Bythopirellula goksoeyrii: one gene and its partner. The main gene of each other region encodes a partner of the protein of the gene in region 2 in a complex. Links are inferred from orthologs where the notes say so. Each region holds a gene or a part of one and is shown on either strand. Other genes may lie near its edges.

Region 1 (10,440 bases), 290 kb from region 2 along the record:
GTTTTCACAGGTGCGGCCACAAGACAGAAAACTGAAAGAAAAAGTGCCAACTTGGCAATGTTCATACCCGAAAGTGTTTCCGCGTGAGATCGAATGCTGACGCATGCCAACAATGCCACTGCTATACCCATCATGGGGAGGACTAGAAACAACGGAACCATCAAAGCCAATGGAGACAACAACCCAAGAACTAAGGCCAAGATTGCCAGGCTACTCAGAGAGCGATACGAAATAAGTTCGTCTGCGTCATAAGCGTCCATATTATCTGCTCCACTGCGGAAAGTAGCTCACTGTAGGACCGACTTTGAAAAAGCAGGATCTATGAATTCTGTCAGAACAAGTCTAGGGATTGCTCGCAGTAAATGTCTTGTCAATGCCCTCTGCAGAGGCAAACGAATTCGCGACATTCCAAAAAGGCGCCCGAGCATAGGTAAAGACACTTTGGGCAAAACCAGGACTATCGGAGTATTTCCATTCGCCAGCCTTTATCGCGATGCGATCGAGCGTGTAGGCGGCGAAACTGGCAAACATGACAGCGACAAAAACCCCCACTAACGGACCGCCAATTTTGTCTACCAGTGGGATAAATCGCATCTTGGTCCGCGATGTACGATCTGCCACGATTCGAATCACCAGTACTGATACCGTAAACACACCCCACACTCCCGCAAACACAAAATACCAAGCGTTGTCTGGACCCTTGCCCGCCTGTTCCCCAAGAAAATTTCCCGCCGGCACTCCAATGAAGATACCAAACAGGCCACCTAGCATAACACTAATCAGTGCAATAGCATTGCTCCACAGCCCTTCGTTTACCGTCATCGCAACACCAGCGAACAACAATGCACAGATCAAGATGGCAAGGTACAACATAAGAATTACCTAGGAATTTAAATCAATTTTGGGTTTAGTCGACTACACCGTATCGGTCATTGTTTCAACACTCTCGTCAACTCTTGCAATGACGTGGTTCCTTGTGCTACCAACAAGACTCCCTCTTCTTGCAGAGAACGTTGCCGAGAGGCCCGGGCTGCTTCCTTCAACAAGGGGAGTTTGGGTTGCTTGATCAGGATTTCCCGTATCTTGTCGTTCACGACAAGCAATTCAAATAATCCCGTACGACCAAGATAGCCCAGACCCTGGCAAGCCTTGCACGGTTTTTCAATCTCATCCCCTTTTGGTGGCCGATAGAGCTGTTCTACTTTGCCAGCCGGAATGCCAAGCTTACGAAGCACATCTGACGGCGGAGTATACCCCACCTTACAGTCGGGACACAATTTGCGAATCAACCGTTGGTACAGCACTCCCTTAGTAACCTTCGCAAACTCTTTGGGGGGCATTTTCAACTGCAAAAATCGCAGCAATGCCTCAGCAGCTTCTTTCGCTCGAATACTTGTCACGACAAGATGTTCATCCTGCACTTCTTTAAACAGCAATTTCGCAGTCTCTACATCTGTCATATCTCGCAAGACGTAAACGTTGGGATAGGTACGAATCAGTGTTGGAAGAATTGACGCCGGGGTTTCCCCCTTGGACGCATCGTACGTCGTGACTGAGATATTCTGTATGTCATGCTCACGATTAGAGACCTCCTCGATTGCGACGAAATCTCTCATCAGCCGATCCGTCTCCTCCAACGAGACGTTGATCATGGTGCTCAAACCACCACCAGGGAGTGAGGAGAAGATCACCAAACCGGCTTCAGCACCCATTAGCTCGGCCCATTGCTTCTGCAGGCCCTCGCGCATTCCGAGATCATCGTAGTGCACCATATTCTGCTTCTCGCCGATTCGAGTCACTACAACGCGTTCGCCAGTGGCAACTCCCTGGGATACCACCGGACAGATATATGTCTTCCCTTCATATTTTGCACCAAATTGGCCTTGCTGTTTGTTCTTGCGATCTTTGACATTCAAATTTGCTAGAGTCTTGATCACCGCCAGCATCACATCACTCGACTCGCGGTCACGTGGTTCACCGTTGTGCCAGACTCCATCTATCTCATGGCGCACCGTAACGCCCTGCTGAGTGTAGTCGAGCATGAGTTTATCGGCTCGGCGCTGTACAAGTTCAGCCACCGCGTCTTTGAGCAGCAGATACCCCGGTGATTGGCGTGCTGCGAGTAAATTCGCATTATTCGTCGAAAGATCTTCTGCCCCCATTGCCATTAGTTCGACAGGGGCTCCCTTTTCATAGTCCGCCTTGCGTTCGGAACTCATCTTGATGCCAACACTACTTAGAGTAGTAGCTATCGCATACCTCCACCAAGAACTCGTTAGAACCGTCTCGTGGGGTTCGACATTCTTATTGTGTACTAGCACATATGGCACCCAGGAGGCTACGAAAGCAACAAACATCAAGAGCGCTCGTAGCCATGTCGGCGCCGGAAGGAAAAACATCAGCACCGTTAGAAGCACAAAAGGCAAGTAATAGATGAGGCTCCACTTATGCCAGCCAAGTCCATGGATCTGGCAATCACGATTGACCCAATCCCCCGCTGCAACCCACATCCAAAAAATCACTACGAGCCCAATCAATTTAAGAAGCACCCCCAGATTGAAACTTAGGGTGAGAGCTCGCTGAGAAAAATCGGGCGTCGCGTTCCCACTGGAGGCATTGGGATTGGTCAACGCCGGTTCAGAACCCTCGGCAGGTTGATCATTGTTTGCACCGCCACGCCGTGCGGCGCCAGTATCCAATTCGTTGCCGATCGCCTGAGTAGCTCCCAATTCACCCAAACTGGTCTGAGCCCAGACTGAACCGGGTGTCAGCCAAGTCTGCACGAAAATACACAATAATAACGAGGCTGCGCTCGGTGAAACAATTCTGGTCAATTTCAGCATCAAATCATACCGCCTTGCGAAACGTCGATTCCCTTAAGTGCCATCTTCAATTCTTCGCGATTAGGAGCAACCTCCAACGCGACCTCACGGTCGATCAGCTGATCGTCTACCAACTTTTTCAAACTCTGTGTGAAATTCTGCATGCCGTCTTCTTTACCGACGCGGATCGCTCCATTGAGACGATGATCTTCTTCTTCCAGAACCAGCTTCTGTACGGTGGGCGAGAAGGTCATAATTTCCACCGTCGGCACTCGACCGACACCTGGCTTGATCGACTTGAGCAACTTCTGAGCGACGATGCCCCGCATGTTCATGGCAATCGCACTCCGAAGGGCACTGTGCATATCCTGAGGAAAGAGATCCAAAATACGTCCGATCGTCGACGCCGCGGTACTAGCGTGAATAGTTCCAAAGACCAAGTGACCCGTCTCGGCAGCATGAATCGCCGTCATGAAGGTTTCCTTGTCACGCATTTCGCCCACGAGCATCACGTCGGGATCTTCGCGCACGGCGTGCTTCATGCCAATCTCAAAGTCGACCACATCCAGGCCGATTTCGCGCTGGTTGATGAGACATTTGTCCTCGGTAAACACGAATTCGATCGGGTCCTCGAGAGTTAAGATATGTTTGCGGTAACGGGCGTTGATCCAGTTGAGCATCGAGGCGATGGTAGTACTCTTTCCCGAACCGGTCACCCCAGCCAGCAAAATCATTCCTTGGTCGAAGGTACAAAGACGCTCCATCGAAGGGGGCAAGTTGAGACCCTCGAAGTTGGGGATCCAACTATTCACTCGCCGTGCCACCATTCCGATGTGTCCCAGTTGCTGCAGCAAATTGACGCGAAACCGCCAACTTGTGCCATCCACGTCACACATATGGGCAAAGTCGGCACCCCCATCATGGTCGAAAATCTTGCGGCTCCGCTCGTTCATCAGTGGAAAACAAAGCCGAACCATCTCTTCGTCGTCGATCGGCTCACGATTCATCGGCCGCAGCGAACCATCGACGCGTACCATGGGTGGTCGACCCACTTTGAGATGCAAATCGCTCGCCTCGAGTTTCACACATGCGCGGAAGAGCTTGTTGACTTCTAATTCTTGATGCCGGGCTACAAAACTATCGTAGTCCGATTCGTTGATCGAAGATTGACTGGGGGATTTTGCCATCATGTCCTCCGCCGATACCTATTTACTCAAGCCGCCATTCGCACGTTCACGCCACAATCAGCCATCACTCGCTTCGTTTCCTGAATAGAAAACTCGCCGAAGTGAAATATACTTGCCGCCAACGCCGCATCCGCTTTGCCAATCGTCACGGCGTCTGCCAAATGCTGCGGGCACCCAGCCCCACCACTAGCAACCACTGGGACCGATACTGCTTCCGACACTGCCGACGTGATCTCCAAGTCGTAGCCGTCCTTGGTACCGTCCGCATCCATACTTGTTAAGACGATCTCACCTGCACCAAGACTCTCAACCTGCCGCGCCCAGTCGACGGCCTCAAGACCAGTGCCAACACGGCCTCCATTGATAAATACTTCCCACAGTTCACGTCCCTCGTGCATCACACGCTTGGGATCAATATTTACCACGATACACTGCTTGCCAAAACGAAGTGCAGCTGCGCGGACAAATTCCGGGTCCCGCACTGCCGCCGAATTGATGGAAACCTTGTCACACCCGGCGAGCAGCAGTTGCCGGATATCATCCAGGTTGCGAATTCCTCCACCCACCGTTAGAGGCATGAATACCTGTTCGGCCGTGCGCCGAACTACGTCGAGCATGATATCGCGCCCCTCATGGCTGGCGCAAATATCAAGAAAAACCAATTCATCAGCCCCTTCCTGCTCGTATCGAGAAGCAACTTCTACAGGGTCCCCTGCATCGCGGAGCTTCACAAAATTGGTGCCCTTTACTACCCGTCCACGGTCTACATCCAGGCAAGGGATCACACGTTTGGCAAGCATAGCAGCGCAAGTTCCGAGTTCAACATCCTGGGATAGGTTTGGCCTGTTGTCCGAGAAGGCGAAAATCGACCGAAGTCCCCTAAACCCTTTAGTTTAAGTACGCCTGGGGGGGCGGTCAACTCAGCGAGAAACAAGTTAACTAAGCAGAGTTAAAGGATTTAGGTACGCAATGGCTGCCAGGATAGCTCACTCAACTTCCGCATTACCCCCTGAAGAACAAATAAGCCACCAAAATCGACGCGACCAATGCCACGGACGCCACTACATCCAGCATCGACCAACTGCTCCGAGTTTCGCTTCTCTGGGCATCGGTCAGCGTCCCGTAGGTAATGCCACTGATTCGCTCGTAGTCTGGCGCCCGGGTCATTAGGCTCACGACGATCATCACCACCGAGCTAACAATGAAGATCAATAAACTGAAATACTGGAAGTAAATCTTATTGACGATCCAAAAGAGCGAGCCTTCGGTGTACTCAAATCCCTCCTTGACCTTTGGCAGCGTATCCACGGCCAGTCGAAATATGCCCATTAGAAACCCAACGATCAATGCCCACAAACAGCCCTGCGCGTTTAGTCGTTTCCAGAAGATACCGAGAAAGAACACGACAAAAATTGGCGGGGCCAAATACCCTTGTACCGACTGCAAGTAGTCGTACAACCCTCGCGAGCCTTTAATGACCGGTATCCAAGCGAGTCCCACCAACACCATTGCCAAAGTGGCCCGACGACCGATGCGAACCAAGTCTGCTTCCGATGCATTGGGATATTTCTTGGAATAGAGATCGATTGTGAAAAGCGTCGAACAGGCATTGAACACACCTGCTAGTGAGCTCATTAATGCCGAGAGCAACCCTGCAACAACGATACCGCGCACTCCAGCAGGGAGCACATGCTGCACCATCAATGGAAACGCTGCCTGAGCCTGATCGCGGACCACTTCCCCCTCGCTATCAACCAACGAGCGCAACCCTTCAATGTCACCCGACTTGGCCAGTGCCAGACAGATCATGCCTGGCACGATAAAGATAAAGACCGGCAGCAATTTGAGAAGCCCGGCAAAAATGCTTCCTCGCCGTGCATTGGTCTCGCTGTCTGCCCCCAGTGCTCGTTGAACAATGTATTGGTCGGTACACCAATACCAGAGCCCAATAATCGGCGCACAGAAAAGCATCCCCAGCCAAGGGTAGTTGCCGTTGAAGTACCAGGCCTGCTTGGTAAGCTGCCCCGCTTCGTTAACGACTTCCACCGGCGCCCAGGTCCCTTCCACCCCAGCGGGGACTAGCGGTTTCCACAGATTGAACGCTTCGCTTCCTAGGTTTTCCCTCAGAGCAGCCCAGCCCCCAATATGCTCCAACCCGTAGTAGGTCACCATCGCTGAACCAGCGATCAGAATAAATGTCTGCAATGCCTCGGTGTAAGCGACCGCGCGAAACCCACCTAAGGTTGTATAGATACCCGTAATCACGAGTACCAGAATCGATCCGATCCAAAAACTATCGAAGGGCCCCAATCGCATCTCGGGTAACAACACGCCAAATACAATCCCTCCCGCAAAAATGCCTACGGCGATCTTCGTCACGATATAAGCCACTAACGAAATGATCGACAGTACATACCGCGAGGCCGGCGAGAATCGCCTTTCAAGAAATTCCGGCATGGTGAACACGCGCGACCGTGAATAAAACGGCACTAGTACCCAGGCTAGCACAAGCAAACACCACGCATGGAGTTCATAGTGGGCGAGCGCCACTCCGTCTGTCGCCCCCGATCCCGCTAATCCAACCAGATGCTCGGAACCAATATTCGAGGCAAAAATAGAAGCCCCGACAATGAACCAGCCTAGACTATGACCCGCCAGAAAGTAGTCGCTCGAGGTATTCTTGCTCTTGTTGATCACCCACCACGCCAGTACCAACAAGAGTGCAAAGTACCCGGCAACCACCATCCAGTCCAAAGCGACCATCTATAAAAAGCCTTTCGAAAATCTTAATAATACTAGTGATGGGCACTGCCCAATCTACTCGCCTGAAACGAAGTGCCGCATTTATAACCTCGGCACGGTCAATCCACCATCCACGATCAGCACGTTTCCCGTCGCATATGGCAATTCTCCTCGAGCGAGCATCGCCACTGCCCTCCCCACGTCCTCGGGAGTGCCCCAGCGGGGATCGAGCGTAAGTCCCTCGGCAATTTTCTTCTCATAAACTTCACTTACCGAGCTTGTCATATCCGTCAGAATAACCCCGGGACGTACCTCGAAAACCTGAATGCCAAATTCCGCCAGTCGCACCGCCCACAGTTGCGTCGCCATCGCCACACCGGCTTTCGAAATGCAATAATCCCCTCGATTGACCGAGGCCAGCGTCGCGGATATCGAGGTGATGTTCACGATCACACCCGACAACGAGTTATCTGTTTTGCGCTGTTCGATCATCCAGCGTGCAACTTCTTGAGTTAGAAAGTAAGGGCCGCGGAGATTGATCCCGATTAAACGGTCAAAACTCTCCTCGGTCGCATCCAAGAGATCAGCCCGCGTTTCGGGAGCAACTCCCGCGTTGTTGACCAACACATCGAGCCGACTAAAGCGAGAGCGAATCGAATTAAGCATCTCAGCGCGGCCGTCGGCATCCGCCACGTCCGCCTGGCAATATAACACCATCGCACCAAGAGCTTCTAATTCTTCCAGAGCATCAGCTACTGCAGCTTCCTCTCGTCTGCCATTCACTACTAAGTTGAACCCATCCTGCGCAAGCTGTCGGGCGATCCCTAAGCCAATTCCACGCGACCCCCCGGTTACCAGTGCAACCTTCTTTGGCGTATCCTTTTTGGGTGCCGACTTTGGCATAATTTCAACTCACTTCTCGACAGGACCAAAGAAAGTGTAGTAAGGCTGCCCCTTGGCCTCACGGCCAAGCATCAAGACCAACTCGCGCATGTGGTAATCTCCCCACATACTCGACTCGCCACAGGGAACCTTTCGTTTTGGTGGGATGTAGTCCCATCCATTGGGGCGGTGATATACCGAATGCAAGAGCAGACCCTCGTGCCGAGGATCGGTCGATAGATAGAGGTCATCGAGCAAGGTCTCGGCCACCGTCAAACCTGCCTGTCGATAACGTATTCCTGCTTCGTCACCCTGCGACAACAGATAGTTCCCCAGTCGCAATAAACCTTGGGCTCCTATCGCAGCAGCCGAACTATCGACCGGCTCAAAATCATTGAACGGGTCGGCCGGTCGTTCCAAATAATTCCCCATTTGAGCCAACCCGGGAGCTCCCGTATCCCAATAAGGCACCCCACACACAGGCGTATGCTCTAGATAGAAATCACAAGTCGCACGAGCGGCTTTCAAGAAAATCGCCTCGACTGCCGCACGGTCGCCGACGCTTTCAAGTTCTTCATCCTCGCGTGTGGTAAGCCACTCCAACTGTTCAGGAAAACCAACCATCGCCCACGCGAGTCCGCGTGTCCACGTGGTGAAGCCCGAATATCCTTGCTGAGTGGAGGGGCAACGATACTCGCCGTTGTTGGTGTTGAATACGGATTCATGCGCAGTGCGACCCCAGAGATCATAAATATCACGACCTTCGTCGTACCAAATATTGTATCTGGCAGTTGCATTGGCATGTTGCACGAGCCGCACAAGTAGCGAATGCTTTTCGTCACGCTCACCAATCAACGCGTGCCCCAACTGATGCGAAAGTGCCAAAGCCCGACAAGTTCGAATCGTATCGACGAAAAGTGATTGCGGTCCATTGAAAGAGTAGATGTACCCTCCCCCATCAAGCGTGGCCGACCATCGAGCTGCCTGCACAGCACCAGTAACCTTCAAGGCAAGTTCATAAAAACTACGTTCCGATGCATTTTCAGCGATCCGACCTTCGTTCATCAGCCGCCACAGGTTGCCATATGTACTCACGTTATTGAAGCCATGATCATGGACCCCCACGTGCGTTAAATGCGGTGCCATTACTTCGGTTGTGCGTTCCCTACCCAACTCCAAATAGCGAGTGTCATTGCTCGCATCGAATTGCAGAAGTGCCGAACCGTATTGAAATCCTTGTGTCCACTCGGTCCAACCTTTGGCTGTGTACCTGCCAGCCACTGTAAACACCGGCGAGGCCGAACCTGGCGGACAACTTCCTTCTATCGCATCGATCGCATTGGCCGAGGCCTCCCAAAAAACATCCAGTCGAGGCAAGAGGTCGGAAGCTTGAAGTTGTTGGTTTATTTCAATCATGATTTGTCCAGAGTAACTCGACTGCAGCAGAATCTTCAATTATCGCAGACATTGGTACTTGCGAAAGCCATGAAGAAACGAAAAATAGGAATTGATGCCACTTTTCATTTGTGCGGAAATCGCCGGTTCTATTGCAAGCTACCACCCCTATCTTTGAGAGTTTCCAAATGCCAAGACTTTTATTCTTATGCACACTCCTGCTAACCCTCAACGCTTCTCTTGTTTCCGCAGAAGTAAAAGTCGCAGACTTCGACTCTATAGAACTATTCACACTGACTAATAGCAACGGCATGGTGGTCAAGGCGACAAACTATGGTGCGATTATCACCACAATCGAGGTCCCCGACCGCAATGGGAAAATCGCCGACATTACCCTGGGCTATGATGATGTCTCCGGCTACATGAATGCCGTCGATAAGCCCTACTTCGGCGCGGTGGTCGGTCGCTTTGGCAATCGCATCGCCAAAGGCAAATTTACTCTCGAGGGCACCGAATACACTCTCGCGCTCAACAATGGCGTGAACACTCTTCATGGTGGCAACATCGGGTTCGATAAAGTTGTATGGTATGCAGAAATGGTTGGCGACAAAGGGGTTAAATTTAGCTACCTTGCCAAGGATATGGAGGAAGGTTATCCAGGCAATCTCAGTGTGAGTGTCAAGTACACCCTCACTGATGACAATGAGATCGTGATCGACTATCACGCGACCACTGACAAAGCAACTCCAGTGAATCTCACGCAACACGCCTACTTCAATCTCAAAGGAGAAGGCGAGGGCACAATCCTCGATCACGAGTTAGTGATCAACGCGCTGCGCTATACTCCGGTCGACGCCACTCTCATTCCCACAGGAGAATTAGCACCAGTCGATGGTACGGCATTCGACTTCCGCGAGGCCAAGAAAATCGGCCGCGATATAGATCAAACCGACGAGCAGCTCAAATTTGGTGGCGGCTACGACCACAACTGGGTCCTCAATCGTAAGAAAGAAGATGGCGAACTGGATCTTGCTGCCCGCGTGGTGGAACCGACTTCAGGCCGGGTACTTGAAGTGCTATCTACCGAGCCCGGAGTTCAGTTCTACTGTGGCAATTTTTTGAAAGGCAATCTGAAAGGGAAGAGTGGCAAACCCTACGACTATCGTGGCGGCTTTGTCCTCGAAACACAACACTTTCCCGATAGCCCGAACCAACCGAACTTCCCCAACACAATACTACAACCCGGTGAAACCTACGATTCGAAAACCGTATGGAAGTTCTCCACCGACAAATAGCAACAACCTGCATCTCGATTGCCCGTTCGCTCACCACTAACTACGAGCCACCCATCATGACTCGCAAACAAGCCTCTGATTTCGACCAAGAGTTGCTCAATCTCTATGACGACTACG
Region 2 (7,916 bases):
ATCCGCACGTGAATCTCCGCAAACTGCCCTGCCCCGCCGGACTGCTTCTTGTGCCGATAACTTCCCTCGGCGTTAGTCTGAATTGTCTCGCGATAGGGAATCTTGGGTTCTTTGGCTTCGACTTCGACATGATCGCGACGTTTGAGCCGCTCGCGAATTAAGTTCAGGTGCAAATCACTCATGCCGGTGAGTACCATCTCCTTGGTTTCGGCGTCGTGCTCGATGTGGATGGTCGGGTCTTCTTCGGTAATCTTGTGCAGCGCCCCGGAAAGCTTTGATTCGTCCCCACGTGTCTTGGGAGCAACCGCCAATCCCACCATAGGTGTCGGAAATTTGAGCGGTGGCAGCTGGACTTCACCAATCGACGAGCCAGTATGCAAATCTTCGCATTTTGCAATCGCGACAATCTCCCCAGGGCCTGCCTCATCAACCGGTTCTGTGTGTTCGCCTTGCACACTCAACAGCGGCCCAATCTTGAATCCTTTTCGCGCACCAGCAACTTCAATCGTGGCGTCTTTCTTCAAGGTTCCGGAGAAGACACGTAAGAAACTCAATCGGTGCACAAATGGGTCGATACGCGTCTTAAACACCTGGGCCGATAGCGGTGCCGACGGATCGGGCTTGAGTGTGACGGTATCGCCATCCTTGGTGCCCTGACGCGTAATTGCATCGGGAGGCAATGCCACATTGGCCAGCAAGTCCATCAATTCATTGAGTCCTACCTCTTTCTTGGTCGAGACGCAGACGATCGGTGTGAGTGTCCCGGCTGCAATCGCTTGGACCATCAACTTGGTCAATTCAGCGGTGGCAGGCATCTCGCCCTCGAAATACCGTTCCATCACGGCCTCATCGACCTCGATAATCGACTCGACGAGCGCTTCATGAATTGATTTGGGATCGATAACTGCATCGCCCACGTCGCCGGGAATCTCCAATGTACTGGCAACGCCATGAACTGAATCACCAAGCCCAAGTGGCACGTTCAGCAGCGCACAGCCCGTGCCAAATACTTCCTTGATCGAATCCACCAGTTCCGCGAAGTTTATATTATCGGTATCAAGTTTTGTCAGCACAATGATTCGCCCACACCCTGCCTTGCCCGCCTCGTTCCACGCCCGGCGGGTGTTCACCTTGATACCTGCATGGGCGTCCACAGTAATCAAAGCGGTTTCCACGGCACGCAGTGCCCCGATCATCTGCCCTACCAGATCGGGATAGCCGGGCGTATCGATCAGATTGATTCGTTTGCCTGCATGATCGAAATGGACAACGCTCGCCTCGACGGAATGCTTGTGATGCTTTTCCTCTTCATCGAAATCGCAAATGCTCGTGCCGGCTTCCACGCTCGGCTTGCTATTCACGGCTCCGCTCAGCACCAAGAGTTGATCGACCAGCGAAGTCTTCCCCGCGTTGCCATGTCCGCAAATAGCAAGGTTCCGTATATCCGCAACATTTCTGACCATGATTGCTCCCACTGAATAGGTATAAGACGTGCAAAGCCAATTTGAAGAAAAGAAAAATAACTAGGTGGTAGATATAAGGTGATTGAACTCCTATTGATCCTTCGAAGACGCAATAACACCCGTCTCGGCCACTTCGATGGCTTCGGATAAATCGATAGTGCCCTGATACAATGCCCGCCCCACGATGGCTCCCGCCAATCCGACATCGGCCAACGCGCGGACGTCTTCAATCGTGGTAACGCCACCGGATGCGACGACCGGCACGCTGACCTGTTTCTGCATTTTTTCCATCTCTGGTACATTGGGTCCCTGGAGCATACCGTCGGTAGCAATATCCGTGTAGATGATGGCCGCCAAGGAAACGTCATGAAACTGAGTAGCCAGGTCGGTTGCCCGGACATCGCTGACTTCAAGCCAGCCATGAGTAGCTACGTAGCCATCCCTTGCATCAATTCCAAGTACCAACTGTTCCGGATGCGCTTTGGCCATTTCCCGCAACCAGTCAGGATCGTCCAACGCGGCAGTCCCCAGAACAAGACGATGCAGACCGGTTGCAAATAAGTTGTCTATTGTTTTCTCGCTACGGATACCTCCACCAAGTTCGCATTGCATGTCAACCGCCGCGACGATCTCGCGGACAATTTCGTGATTTGTGGGCTGGCCGTCACGGGCACCATCCAGGTCGACCAGATGCAGATACTTGGCACCGGCGGATTGAAATTTCAGAGCCATTGCCACAGGGTCGTCGGAGAAGACCGTCTCACGGCCGTAGTCGCCCTGCTGCAGTCGCACACACTTCCCCCCCAACAGATCGATCGCAGGCCAAATTTGCATTCTGTAGCCGCCGTATGTTGAGGTGATAGGGATAACCGATAGACCTAGAATATCGCATAGAACAGAGGCGATTTCAAGGCACAGCAGAATGCCCCAACTTTATGGCCATGGGCGAAAAGTTCTGTCATCCCGAGGGGAGCTCCGCGACCAGAGGGATCCGGGGTCACATTGCCAACACGACTTGAAGGCCATTTCTAGTTGAACGTAGATTCCTCAGACGCCTAAGCTCCTTCGGAATGACAGGATGCTAAGGTCAGCTCAGCGAAATTACTCAGTACACGAAGACCTTCGCTCTGGCTTTTCTCTGGATGAAATTGTGTTGCAAAGAGGTTCTCGCGCCAGATGCTTGCGCAGAAGGGAGCAGGATAAGAGGCCTGGCCATCGACGACTTCCAAATCTTCAGGCACGACATAATAGGAATGCACAAAATAGAAAAATGTTTCCTCGGCAATGCCATCAAAGATTGGTGCCTTCCGTCTGAAACTTACTTCGTTCCACCCCATGTGTGGAACTTTGTACTGAGCTGGAACTTGGAACTTGCAGACCTCTCCCTTCAGCACTCCCAGTCCCTCATGCTCGCCATCTTCGAAACTGTGCTCAAACAAGAGTTGCAGACCGAGGCAGATACCTAGAAACGGCTTACCACTTTGAATCGCTTCACGAATTGGCCCAACTAGCTCTCGGCGTTTGAGTTCGGCAATCGCATCTGCAAATGCTCCGACACCGGGAAGCACGATGTGGGAAGCCTTTGCTAGAATCGCCGGATCGCTCGTGATAGCCGCCGCGTGGCCAACACGTTCAAACCCCTTCTGCACACTGCGAAGGTTGCCCATTTGATAGTCAATGATCGCGATCATATTGTGAATGGACCCACTAGAGGGAGGAAAGTTCAGCAGAGAACACATTCTAGGAGTTCGATGCTCTATTTCCTAGCCGTGGGCGCCAGGCCCATGGTTTTTGCCAGTTTCAACCATGGGCTTCCGCCCACGGCTACTAGAAAGAATGGCTCACATTTAGCGACTGGCGATTCGCTCAGGATAGACGACGAATTCAATTCGCCTGTTGCGTGCCTTGCCCGCCTCGGTGGCATTCGAAACCACCGCATGATTTCCACCGTGGCCGATGACGAATAGCTGGACGGCAGGCAATGTTCCCCGCTCAATCAGGGCGTTGTAGACTGAGAGTGACTGAGCAGCAGAGAGGTGGTGGTTTGAAGGGAATTGTTGGGAATGGGTAGAAGAGTCGTCCGTATGCCCCTCGATGCCGATGATGTGTTCGGGGAAATTCTGCCGCAGATCTATGGCGACGCTGGCCAACAGTTGCTTGGCATCGTCCTTCAAATAAGGACTCCCCGGCATGAACAGCTGATCCGCGGGGATTTCTACCCGCAATAAATCGCCATCCTGGCGCACCTGCACCCCCGGCAAATCAGCCAATGCCAGGTTCTTAAGCATACTGTTGTTGGCCCGAATCTCGCCTTGCTCGCGTTGGCTGGCCGACGCCATCAACGCCGATGTTTTCGTTCGAAGTTGCGAATTGTCTTCACGCAAGGCGACTAACTGATCTGTCGTCGCGCGGAGTTGATCGCGAGTCGTATTGATCTCGTCGGTTAAGAGTTGCACCTTTTGTCGCGACTGGGCCAGGATTGCTTCGAGTTCCTGATTATCGCGATCGAGCGATTGGGCTCGGCTTTGGTATTCCTGATTCTGCTGTGCCACTAACTGCATCTGTTGGTCGGCTGCAGCGGCTGCCTGCTGGTTCGGTTTGTACGCAAGCCGACTACACCCGGTTGCCAGAAGCAACGCGAGGCATGAGAACAACATGAGGCAGCGAATTGACATACGATCGCATTGAGTGACGAGGAATTGTCGATAGCGCGAACACACCTCCCACGGTCAGCACCGCGATGAGTGGCCGGAACGGTAGCAACCGTCACCCGCCCCAACAAGATCAGCTCGCCACTAGAATGCTAGCAGCGCATTCGCCAACGCTTTCTAAAGGCAATTCAATCCTCGGGTAGTCGCCGTAGAATCGTTTGATGAAATTCCGATGCCAGCGTTGAGGCTTGTGAGCTTCCCAACCTTGGCGAGCAAGAAACCGGTCCGAAAGACGGCTGTTGGCCGCATCGCAAAGAATGGCATCGGAACGCTTTGCCTCGGCGATGGCATCGAGTGCGGTGGCGGCGGCCAGTGCGGTTGCCATACTCGTACTTTGGCTGGAGACGACATACTTCAACGCGAGAAAATTTGGGCAAGAGAGTGGCTGATTATAGTACAGCCAGCAATGATCCTCCGCCCCACGCGCGTGATAATCGCGGCTTACCGGCAATATCTCGGGCAGTGATAGCAGTTTGGGCCAACGTCGCAAGTGGATTGCCACGAGTTTTCCTGCCGCGGTTTCGATCACCCCATAGCGACCGCCACGAATCGCAGGCAAGGCGTTCAGCCATTCATCGCGGTTTCTACAAGAAAGTGTTCGAGTAAAAGTCATTTCAATCCATCCTTGTCGCTTGTCCAAACAACAGTCGCTTGATCTGCTGCCAGATGAACAACAAGATGCCCAACATCACGAAACAAAACAACAACACTGCCGGCACAAGCCAGCCGAGTTGAAACGCAAAGGACACGCGATTCCAAACTCCTGCCCAGTAAACCATGACGAACAAGGCCCCCAGGCAAAGGAACGGTCCGTAGGGAATCACATCATCACGTTTGGTGATGAGCTGCATCAGTCCGCCAATCAAACCTGCAAAGGGGGCTACGAAGAACACGATGACACATGCTTGCCAGCCCAGGAAGGTGCCGACCATCATCATGAGTGTCACGTCACCGAAACCCATCGCCTCGCGACCCATGGCAGCGCTGCCAACGATGCGCACGATCCAGATCATGGCACCACTCATTGCTAACCCGACAAGTGCCGTGAGCAACCCCATCCAGGCGACCGTACCCCACCACCACACGGCTGCGATGGCCAACGCACCGCCCCAAGCAATTACCCCGAGCGGCGGGCGGCAGAATTCACGAAGGACCCGGCGGCAAATAACGCTCGTCGCTCGCCACACTCCTCGCCGCCCTCGCCAGATTCTTGGCGCTAGAGCGAAACACCATAGCCACCAACAGAACTGGCCCAGGGCTAACGAACGCCAATTAGGTGCCGGCCGAAACTGCGGTGACCATTCGTTTGGCGAAGCAAGCAGAGTTGGTTCCACATAAGCCTTCAGTCCGATGGCTATCTGCGGCAAGGGCACTTCGATACCAATCTCAGGCGGCGCTTGTGGGAAAGTCCCCAGTGGCAGCAAACTCATGGGCAAGCAAGCAGCCAACAAGAGTCCGATCAACGTCCCGGGCACAGTGATTTCGTCGGGAATTATTTTTTCATCGAAGTCGATAAAACTCGCAGCAACCATCAGCGTGATCAAGATCGCGTGACTCCAGAATGTGGGCCACACTGCCGAGAGTGGAATTGCTGTTCTGGGAAAAGCGAGTGGAACCTGTGCATCTTGCAAAAGCTGTTGGAGCTGGCCAAGCACGAGTCCACGCTGGTCGACTTCCCACCAGCACAAGAGTACAAGACCAATTCCCATGCTAAGTTCAATCAGAAGCGGTCTGCCCCAAAACCAACTACCATGCACTGTGCTCTCACGCCGCATGCCATTCCAGCCGAGAACCGGTAACCTATCCGACCAACGCCGCGATGGCACCCCGTCAGGGATTGGCCCCCAAGGAGAAATTGGTCGAGGATTCCAGGCGAGGCAATAGATGGCCCAATTCGCAAGCGCACCCAAGGCAGCACCGACGAAGAATACGCCGAGTTGCATAAGAGAAAACTGAATGGCAGCGAGCGGGAACATGCATCAAGTCGAGGGTGGGAGTCGTCCCTGTCCCCCCTCCTGTAACTCAGGTGAGGGCCTAGGGGTGGGGCTCAGCCCACCAGCGCCACGTATATTTCGTCGGCTATCTCGGCAGGCTGCTTTTCTTCGGTATCGACCTCAAGGGTAGCACACCCCCGGTAAATCGGATCTCGTTGGTCCAGGAGGACCTCAATTTCGGTACGACCGCCGTGATTAGTCAGGTTAGGACGCCGCTCGGCGGTCGTGGAGTCGGTTTCCAGCCGCCCAGCGAGGGTCTCGGGGGTGGCTTTGAGCCACACCACCGCCTGACAGCCAGCAAGGCAATCGCGGTTTTCCTTCCGCAAGACAGCCCCACCACCCAGGGCCAATATCGCTTGTGAGCGCCGACAAAGCTCGGACACCACCTTGGCCTCCAAATCACGAAATGCCGCTTCCCCATCGTCGGCAAAAATCGCCGCGATCGACTTGCCAGCGCTCAGTTCTACTTCGACGTCGGCGTCCACCCAGTCCCACCCAGTGCGCAGAGCAAGAAGCTGCGCGACGGTCGTCTTCCCCGTCCCGCGGAGTCCAATTAGGGCAATGGAGCGTGTATCAATCGGTGGCATCGTTTCCCTTGGTTTGCCGCGCTCGCGGCGCCTTCTTGTTAGCCGCGATGCGGAGCGCAGCGCAGCAGAGCGCGTTGTACGATCCTTACGGCTTAGCGTCAACAACTCCGTTCGCCATCGCTCCCGGCTCGTCTACCGCCCAATCCCAATCGGCCCAATCGCCTTCTTCAATACGTCGCGCATTAGGTTGGGAGGTGCTTCCTGCTTGGTAAAAAGGTAAAACTGCAGCCGCGCCTGTCGCACAAACATTTCAACGCCGGTGATTGCCTCCGCATTGCGTGCCCGAGCATCTTTCACAAGCAAAGTCGATTCGGGATTGTACACCGTGTCGAACACCAGCATCGAAGGTTTCAGGAACGTCTTACTCACCGGCGACTCATCGACGTTCGGGTGCATACCAATCGGTGTGCAATTGATGAGAATGTCACACTGAGCCCGCTGGCGAGATTCCCAGTCGATCGCCTTGCAATCGAAAGCAGCGGCCAGTCGATCGGCACGCTGCTTGGTCCGCGAAGCTATCGTCACAAGCGCACCCCGGCTTTTGAGTCCATACACAATCGGCCTGGCAACTCCTCCCGCTCCCAAGACCAAGGCACGCTGGTTTTTCAGCGGACTTGGCTTCACTCCAATACCACCCATGGCATGTTCCAAGCAATCCATGGCGGAGTTGTAGTCGGTGTTGTATCCGATGACTTCACTACCATCGAATACGACCGTATTGACTGCCGCAATGCTCTTCACTGCAGGATCTACCTTCGTGAGAAACTTGGCAATCGCTTCCTTATGAGGAATCGTCACGCTCAGTCCCTTGATTCCCAGTCGCGGGGCATCTTCCATAAACTGCTCAAGATCGTCCGAGGGAACACGAAAAGGACAATAGACCGCATTTATTTCACGAGCATCAAAGGCTGCATTGTGAACATGAGGGCTCAGACTATGGCCGACCGGATCAGCGATCACACCATAAACTTGAGTCTCTGGTCCGATATGCTCGTATCGATAGATCTCATTCATCTGCTGAAAGCTTAGCTGCCCCGGAGCCAATGTACGTTCGTGGTGAAACGTGGCATAAGTAAAAGGTGCTTTGAACTTCGAAGCAAGGATTCGTGAAGGGGTTCCGACGTCTCCCATGCACATTCCGATCGTGGGAATTTCACTCTC

What was found.
Region 1: the proteins of hisH (region 2) and hisF are in contact, whole or in part, in a crystal structure (PDB 6RU0), measured with the Thermotoga maritima proteins. The link is inferred for Bythopirellula goksoeyrii from one-to-one orthologs. Residues at the interface, in WP_004080484.1 of Thermotoga maritima: Asn15, Arg18, Arg22, Arg117, Leu118, Pro119, His120, Met121, Gly122, Trp123, Asn124, Asn134, Gly135, Tyr136, Tyr138, Val140, Tyr158, Glu180, Lys181, Ser182, Ser183, Lys184, Ile185; in WP_004080486.1 of Thermotoga maritima: Met1, Leu2, Ala3, Arg5, Ser40, Glu41, Asp45, Glu46, Ala70, Glu71, Ile73, Asp74, Ile75, Pro76, Phe77, Asp98, Lys99, Ser122, Gln123, Glu161, Thr195, Leu196, Asn247, Arg249, Glu251.

What each region holds. Positions count from the first base shown.
Region 1 is NZ_CP042913.1:4,590,057-4,600,496, forward strand. Bases 2,923-5,915 are described here. They hold hisF (imidazole glycerol phosphate synthase subunit HisF), read right to left. Parts: upstream 4,810-5,915; coding sequence 4,036-4,809; downstream 2,923-4,035. Other genes in these bases: Pr1d_RS18065 (type IV pilus twitching motility protein PilT), read right to left, coding at 2,923-4,012; Pr1d_RS18075 (sodium:solute symporter), read right to left, coding at 5,012-5,915. Outside these bases: Pr1d_RS18050 (hypothetical protein), read right to left, coding at 1-260; Pr1d_RS18055 (CvpA family protein), read right to left, coding at 343-873; Pr1d_RS18060 (ATPase, T2SS/T4P/T4SS family), read right to left, coding at 930-2,843; more of Pr1d_RS18065, read right to left, coding at 2,843-2,922; more of Pr1d_RS18075, read right to left, coding at 5,916-6,772; Pr1d_RS18080 (3-ketoacyl-ACP reductase), read right to left, coding at 6,854-7,654; Pr1d_RS18085 (glycoside hydrolase family 88 protein), read right to left, coding at 7,664-9,049; Pr1d_RS18090 (aldose epimerase family protein), read left to right, coding at 9,217-10,323; Pr1d_RS18095 (dienelactone hydrolase family protein), read left to right, coding at 10,380-10,440.
Region 2 is NZ_CP042913.1:4,878,877-4,886,792, forward strand. Bases 1,337-4,052 are described here. They hold hisH (imidazole glycerol phosphate synthase subunit HisH), read right to left. Parts: upstream 3,155-4,052; coding sequence 2,519-3,154; downstream 1,337-2,518. Other genes in these bases: Pr1d_RS19315 (elongation factor G), read right to left, coding at 1,337-1,463; hisA (1-(5-phosphoribosyl)-5-[(5-phosphoribosylamino)methylideneamino]imidazole-4-carboxamide isomerase), read right to left, coding at 1,554-2,297; Pr1d_RS19330 (OmpA family protein), read right to left, coding at 3,311-4,052. Outside these bases: more of Pr1d_RS19315, read right to left, coding at 1-1,336; more of Pr1d_RS19330, read right to left, coding at 4,053-4,138; Pr1d_RS19335 (hypothetical protein), read right to left, coding at 4,248-4,787; Pr1d_RS19340 (prepilin peptidase), read right to left, coding at 4,789-6,117; Pr1d_RS19345 (shikimate kinase), read right to left, coding at 6,222-6,755; aroE (shikimate dehydrogenase), read right to left, coding at 6,888-7,916. UniProt on the Escherichia coli protein: IGPS catalyzes the conversion of PRFAR and glutamine to IGP, AICAR and glutamate. The HisH subunit catalyzes the hydrolysis of glutamine to glutamate and ammonia as part of the synthesis of IGP and AICAR.